2 regions of the Paenibacillus sp. PK4536 genome follow, and region 2 is predicted to be linked to the other one. Evidence: a T-box and tRNA genes for the amino acid it is inferred to sense, from the RefSeq annotation. Region 2 holds a T-box; the other holds one or more tRNA genes.
The links. A T-box is a leader RNA that pairs with one kind of tRNA and senses whether it is charged. The one in region 2 lies ahead of tyrS (tyrosine--tRNA ligase), so its partner is inferred to be a tRNA-Tyr.

Region 1: it encodes a tRNA-Tyr, which carries the amino acid that the T-box ahead of tyrS (tyrosine--tRNA ligase) is inferred to sense. The anticodon was not compared.

Annotation. Positions count from the first base shown of each region.
Region 1 covers NZ_CP126313.1:1,354,189-1,357,459, reverse strand. The annotation lists gene PO903_RS06265 (PucR family transcriptional regulator) at 124-1,293, opposite strand; tRNA gene PO903_RS06260 (tRNA-Lys) at 1,448-1,520, opposite strand; tRNA gene PO903_RS06255 (tRNA-Tyr) at 1,546-1,630, opposite strand; tRNA gene PO903_RS06250 (tRNA-Phe) at 1,648-1,723, opposite strand; tRNA gene PO903_RS06245 (tRNA-Asp) at 1,762-1,837, opposite strand; tRNA gene PO903_RS06240 (tRNA-Thr) at 1,866-1,941, opposite strand; tRNA gene PO903_RS06235 (tRNA-Val) at 1,948-2,023, opposite strand; tRNA gene PO903_RS06230 (tRNA-Met) at 2,035-2,111, opposite strand; tRNA gene PO903_RS06225 (tRNA-Ser) at 2,174-2,265, opposite strand; rRNA gene PO903_RS06220 (23S ribosomal RNA) at 2,343-3,271, opposite strand, start outside.
Region 2 covers NZ_CP126313.1:4,557,184-4,560,454, reverse strand. The annotation lists gene PO903_RS20270 (transglycosylase domain-containing protein) at 1-1,491, opposite strand, end outside; T-box leader at 1,665-1,932, shown strand; gene tyrS (tyrosine--tRNA ligase) at 2,026-3,271, shown strand, end outside.

The sequences.
Region 1 (3,271 bases), 1.8 Mb from region 2:
AATCAGCTATGAATTACGGCTGCGAAGGTGATAACGATCGCCTATGTAACCGATTTCTTTTTCTATTATTATCTTACCCTAATCACGCCAAGACATCTATCGACAAACTATACAAAAAAATCATCAGCTTTTTGTCACTTTATACAATAGCAGTGTTAACTTCATCAAAACAGCGTCTTCAAACCGCCGTACATCCAATTCCGTCTCCTGCTTAATTTTGTCCAAACGGTACAATAATGTATTACGATGAATATACAATTGCTTTGCCGTCTCACTAACATTACAGTCCATTTTGAAAAAAGTCTCCAACGTAGCCACTGTCTCTTCATCAGCCAGCATATCTGAATATTGATCTGCTCTAGCTACAAACTCTGCACGGTCTTCATCAGGAATCCGGTACAATAGACGCTCCAAAGACAGTTCCCAGGGAAGATGAATATGATCTTTAACATGAAAAAGTCTACCTAGAGTGACTGTTTCTTTCAATAGAGAGACTTCAGCCAGTAATCGTTCACTAGGAACAATCGGCTTGGATACACCAATATGAAATATACCTACCCATTCACTAGCAATCAATTCATACAATCCTAATGAAAAATCCATCAGTACATCTTCTTCCGTATCTTCTACTTCTATATCAGAGTCACGACCATGACTTTGTTTTAAATCAGAACTATCTTCAATCAGTTCACGATTTGTGAGGATAAACCATTCATTTGGGGATAATGGCAATAATAATACTTCTCCACCAAAATAACTATATAATAGCTTCTCTAATTCTTTGGTTGTAAGCACACCCGTCTGAAGACTATCCGCAATTAATAAAAAAGGAATCATCGAACTGGTTAATCTTTCTTTCAGAAGATACCCATCCGGAATAATCGCTTTTGACTGCCCCATATCTAGCTGCTCTGTCATCCAAGCACTTAGCTGTTGTATCCCTTGTTCACGAATAGACAATGAAGAAGGCTGACTTGCTGTAGCCATAGATGCTGTAAATGCAGGCAACAATAACTCTAACAATGATCTAAGCTTACGGATAACATATTGATGATCACTATCTAGTGACTCTTCTGAATCTTTGGAAGTACTAGAAGCATTTAAAGAAATAGCTTTCGGTTGAATCTGCCATAACGTAACTATAGCAAGATCTTGCTTCACAGCGATCCATCCACTTTCTTCTCGACCCGCTCGATACGTATCTGATTCCCAATCTTTCACAGCCACAGACTGTTCTTCAATACGGTAATCTATGATTGATTCAATATGTTCTTTTAATGTACTCCAGTTCATATCATAAATTCCTTCCATAGCTAGAATCATACATTGATGGCTACTTATTATATAGATAAAAAATCAACATAATAAGACTACTCCATCAAATTATACAAAAAAGCAGACAAAACAAAAAGCACCCTGCTGATTAGCAAGATGCTTTTTAATATGATGAGTCATGAAGGGCTCGAACCTTCGACACCCTGATTAAAAGTCAGGTGCTCTACCGACTGAGCTAATGACTCATATTAAGTTTAAAGTAAATAAAACTGGTGGAGGCTGATGGATTCGAACCACCGAACTCGGAGAGAACAGATTTACAGTCTGCTGCGTTTGGCCACTTCGCTAAGCCTCCATAATGAATACAAAAAATGGTGGCTCGGGACGGAATCGAACCGCCGACACGAGGATTTTCAGTCCTCTGCTCTACCGACTGAGCTACCGAGCCATAACATATTCATTATATATTTTATTTAATTAAAAAAATGGCGGAACCGACGGGATTTGAACCCGCGATCTCCTGCGTGACAGGCAGGCATGTTAACCCCTACACCACGGTTCCAGGGTTATATAACTTTTTGAAATAAAAATGGTGCCGGCGAGAGGATTTGAACCCCCGACCTACTGATTACAAGTCAGTTGCTCTACCAACTGAGCTACACCGGCATATGGTGGTGGAGATTGACGGGATCGAACCGCCGACCCTCTGCTTGTAAGGCAGATGCTCTCCCAGCTGAGCTAAATCTCCAGGGATATGTATGGTAGCGGCGAAGGGAATCGAACCCCCGACCTCACGGGTATGAACCGTACGCTCTAGCCAGCTGAGCTACACCGCCACATTTAAAAACTAGTCTTTCATGATATGCTGTCCACTATTCTTATTTAACATAAGATCTAGTGGCGGAGAGAGAGGGATTCGAACCCTCGCACCGCTAACGCAGTCTAACCCCTTAGCAGAGGGTCCCCTTATAGCCACTTGGGTATCTCTCCATGTTAAATCATATACAGACAGGTTAGTTGCTCCCTGAAAACTGAATCCGAAAACTGAAACATCGCGTTTGTAGATTTTGGATAAGCCCTCGACCGATTAGTATTGGTCAGCTCCATGCCTTGCGGCACTTCCACCCCCAACCTATCAACCTCGTCGTCTACAAGGGGTCTTACATACTGGGAAATCTCATCTTGAGGGGGGCTTCACGCTTAGATGCTTTCAGCGCTTATCCCTTCCGCACGTAGCTACCCAGCGATGCTCCTGGCGGAACAACTGGTACACCAGCGGTGCGTCCATCCCGGTCCTCTCGTACTAAGGACAGCTCCTCTCAAATTTCCTACGCCCACGACAGATAGGGACCGAACTGTCTCACGACGTTCTGAACCCAGCTCGCGTACCGCTTTAATGGGCGAACAGCCCAACCCTTGGGACCTACTTCAGCCCCAGGATGCGATGAGCCGACATCGAGGTGCCAAACCTCCCCGTCGATGTGGACTCTTGGGGGAGATAAGCCTGTTATCCCCAGGGTAGCTTTTATCCGTTGAGCGATGGCCCTTCCATGCGGTACCACCGGATCACTAAGCCCGACTTTCGTCCCTGCTCGACGTGTCTGTCTCGCAGTCAAGCTCCCTTATGCCTTTACACTCTTCGAATGATTTCCAACCATTCTGAGGGAACCTTAGGGCGCCTCCGTTACACTTTAGGAGGCGACCGCCCCAGTCAAACTGCCCACCTGACACGGTCCCTGTACCGGATCACGGTACGAGGTTAGAACTCAAATGCGATCAGGGTGGTATCCCAACGGCGCCTCAACCGAAGCTTGCGCTCCGGTTTCTACGGCTCCCACCTATCCTGTACAAATCGCACCCCAGTTCAATATCAAGTTGCAGTAAAGCTCCATGGGGTCTTTCCGTCTTGTCGCGGGTAACCTGCATCTTCACAGGTATTAAAATTTCACCGGATCTCTCGTTGAGACAGCGCCCAAATCGTTACGCCATTCGTGCG
Region 2 (3,271 bases):
AAATAATTTAAGGGCAGGTATATTGAGCGATTCATCTAATGCAGTCCGAGCAGTGACTAGACCTTGATAGCGTCCGTTCGCATTTGCAGGGATATGATAGCCTTTACCGCCGTCTTTCAAAATAATTGGTGCATCATCCAGAATACTTGCCGGTTGCACCAGACCTGCGTCTAGAGCAGGCAGATAAGCAGCGATCGGTTTCATTGTAGAACCCGGTTGCCGTGTCATCTGAGTAGCATAGTTCATCTGTTCTTCCTGGAAGCTACGACCTTCAATCATACCAAGAATAGCACCTGTCTTATGATTGATCATCATAGCCGCAGTTTGCTCTTTGCCTTTGGTATTACTATCTGGTGAGAAATTACTACTATCTTCAGCGACTTCATGCATCGTGTTATAGACTGTTTTGTTAATTGTTGTATAGACACGATAACCACCAGTTAACAATTTCTGACGTGCATCTTCAAACAGTTGATTCCGTTCTTCAGAAGATAGAGTGGACATATCCAAATCTGGATTTTCCATTTTTACAATCGTTTGCGCGCCTTGTCGTTCAATTTCCATCATTAAGTAAGGATATTGAGAATACGCTTTGGCTGTTGGTTTGGCGAGTGAACTTTTGAGATCAAAGTTAATTGCTTCATTATATTCACTAGCTGTAATTTTACCTAGTTCTTTCATCCGTTCAAGAACCAGTTGTTGTCTGCCGACTGCACGTTTAAATCCTTTTTCATTGAATTTACCGCTGCTGTCAAAAGCAGAGTAAGCGGTTGGCAATTGAGGTAGACCTGCAATATAAGCGGCTTCCGCGATATTGATTTTACTGAGATCGTTTACAGCAAAAATACCTTTAGCTGCTGCTTTGATCCCAAAAATATTGTATCCGCTTGAACCTTTACCAAAAGGCATTTTGTTCAAATAAGCAGTCAAAATTTCATTTTTGGTCATAAAGCGCTCGATCCGAAGAGAAAGCAACATTTCTTTAATTTTGCGATCATCTGTTTTGTCCAAGTTCAAAAAGACCCGTCTCGACAATTGCTGTGTAAGTGTACTACCTCCGGTTTGGACGGATTCATTCAGTACACGCTGTTTGACAGCACGCAGCGTACCATTCATGTCAACACCTTTATGTTCATAAAAATGATTATCTTCTATGGAAATAATGGCGTCGATGACAGGTTGAGGAATCTGTTCATAAGTCACCAATCGACGATCTTCTTCTGTACGAAGTTGTCCGATCGGGGAACCGTCATTAAAATAAGCAAAACCGGTCACTGCATTTTCGTTGATTTTTTTGACTATTTCTTCACGCGAACGCACCGGTTCGTCTTTTACAATCGAAGAAACGTAGCCCATCAAAATACCTCCACCAAACAGGCAAATGGCAAACCCAGCAATAACTACCCATTTCAAAATAGTGAGTAATTTGCGGAATCTAGCATGCTTGCTAGTGGACTTATTTGTTGGACGCTTGTCCTTCTTTTCAGCCATGTAACTTCCCCCTTTTACCAGCCACTATTATATCATAAAAATTACGCTATAATCAGTTTCTTATGACCGATAAAAGCAGGATGGGCACAAAGTCGGATGTGAACAAGCATTGACTTGTTTGTAAAAGGTATGTTATAAAAGTGATACGTTGAAGAAATCTACAATTACATAACACAAAGACGAAGAAAGACACCCAGTAGAAGTGGAGATTACCGTTCTCAGAGAACCGATGGTTGGTGCAAATCGGCAAGCGGACTTCCTTTGAATTACAGGTCTGGAGTCGTTTGATATTAGTAGTTCTATTGATAATATCAAGCCGGAATGAAGATTCCGTTATATACAATGAAGTGAGAAGCTGAATATATCTTATGATTTTATCAATATAGGTATAGGATCAGTCTTCTAATTAGGGTGGTAACGCGAGGCCTGCTCGTCCCTTTATGGGGATGGGTAGGTCTTTTTTGATGCGCATTTTCAAGCAGGCACTCCAGCGGAAGTGATCCGTATACTATCGAATAAGGGAGCAAATGAATAATGAAATGGGAAGAATTAACGTCAGCGCAACAAGCAGAAGTCGAAAAGCAATTAAGTGTGATTCAGCGAGGAACAGCAGAGATTATTCCTGAAGATGCATTACGTCAGAAAGTGATCAAGTCTGTAGCAACAGGCAAGCCATTAACAGTCAAATTAGGTCTAGATCCATCTGCACCGGATATTCATATCGGTCATACTGTTGTTTTGCAGAAATTACGTCAATTTCAAGAATTGGGACATCATGTTCAATTAATTATCGGTGACTTTACAGGACGTATTGGTGATCCTACAGGGAAGTCAGAGACACGTAAGCAATTAACAGAAGAACAGGTTAAACACAATGCAGAGACATACAAAGAACAGATCACCAAAATCCTTGATCCAAGTAAAATGAAAGTATACTTTAACTCGGAATGGCTAAGTCCGATGAATTTTGCCGATGTGGTAAATTTGGCAGCCAAAGTTACAGTAGCCCGTATGCTAGAGCGTGATGATTTTACGAAGCGTTACCAGGGCGGTCAGCCGATCAGTATTCACGAATTTTTCTACCCACTAATGCAAGGTATGGATTCGGTAGCTCTTGAAAGTGATATTGAAATTGGGGGTACCGATCAGAAGTTTAACTTATTGATGGGACGTACACTGCAAAAAGAATACGGTAAAGCTACTCAAGTTGCGATTACTTTACCTATTATCGAAGGTCTAGATGGTGTTCAAAAAATGAGTAAAAGTCTGGGTAACTACATTGGCATTGATGAAGAGCCGAACGAAATCTTTGGTAAATCAATGAGTGTACCTGATGAATTGATGCTTAAGTACTATGAGTTAACAACAGATATTTCGAATGAAGATTTGGCTACACTCAAAGCAGGGCTTGCAGATGGTTCTGTACATCCACGTGATGCCAAAATGAATCTGGCACAAAATTATGTACGTATGTTCCATAATGAAGAAGCAGGAGTAGCTGCAAAAAATCACTTTGTAACTGTATTCCAACAACGTGCATTACCTGATGATATTCAAGAAGTAGTACTGGACGAGAGTGTACTAGAAAATAGACAAATCGGGCTGATCAAACTGGTAATGACGCTTGGATTTGCAACATCTACGAGTGAGGCTAGACGCAGTATTCAACAAGGTGCACTCAAAATCAACGAACAAAAGCATGATGATGTAAATGCACGTATTGAACTAGCTGATGGTGATATTGTTCAAGTAGGTAAACGTAAATTTGCTAAAATCAAAA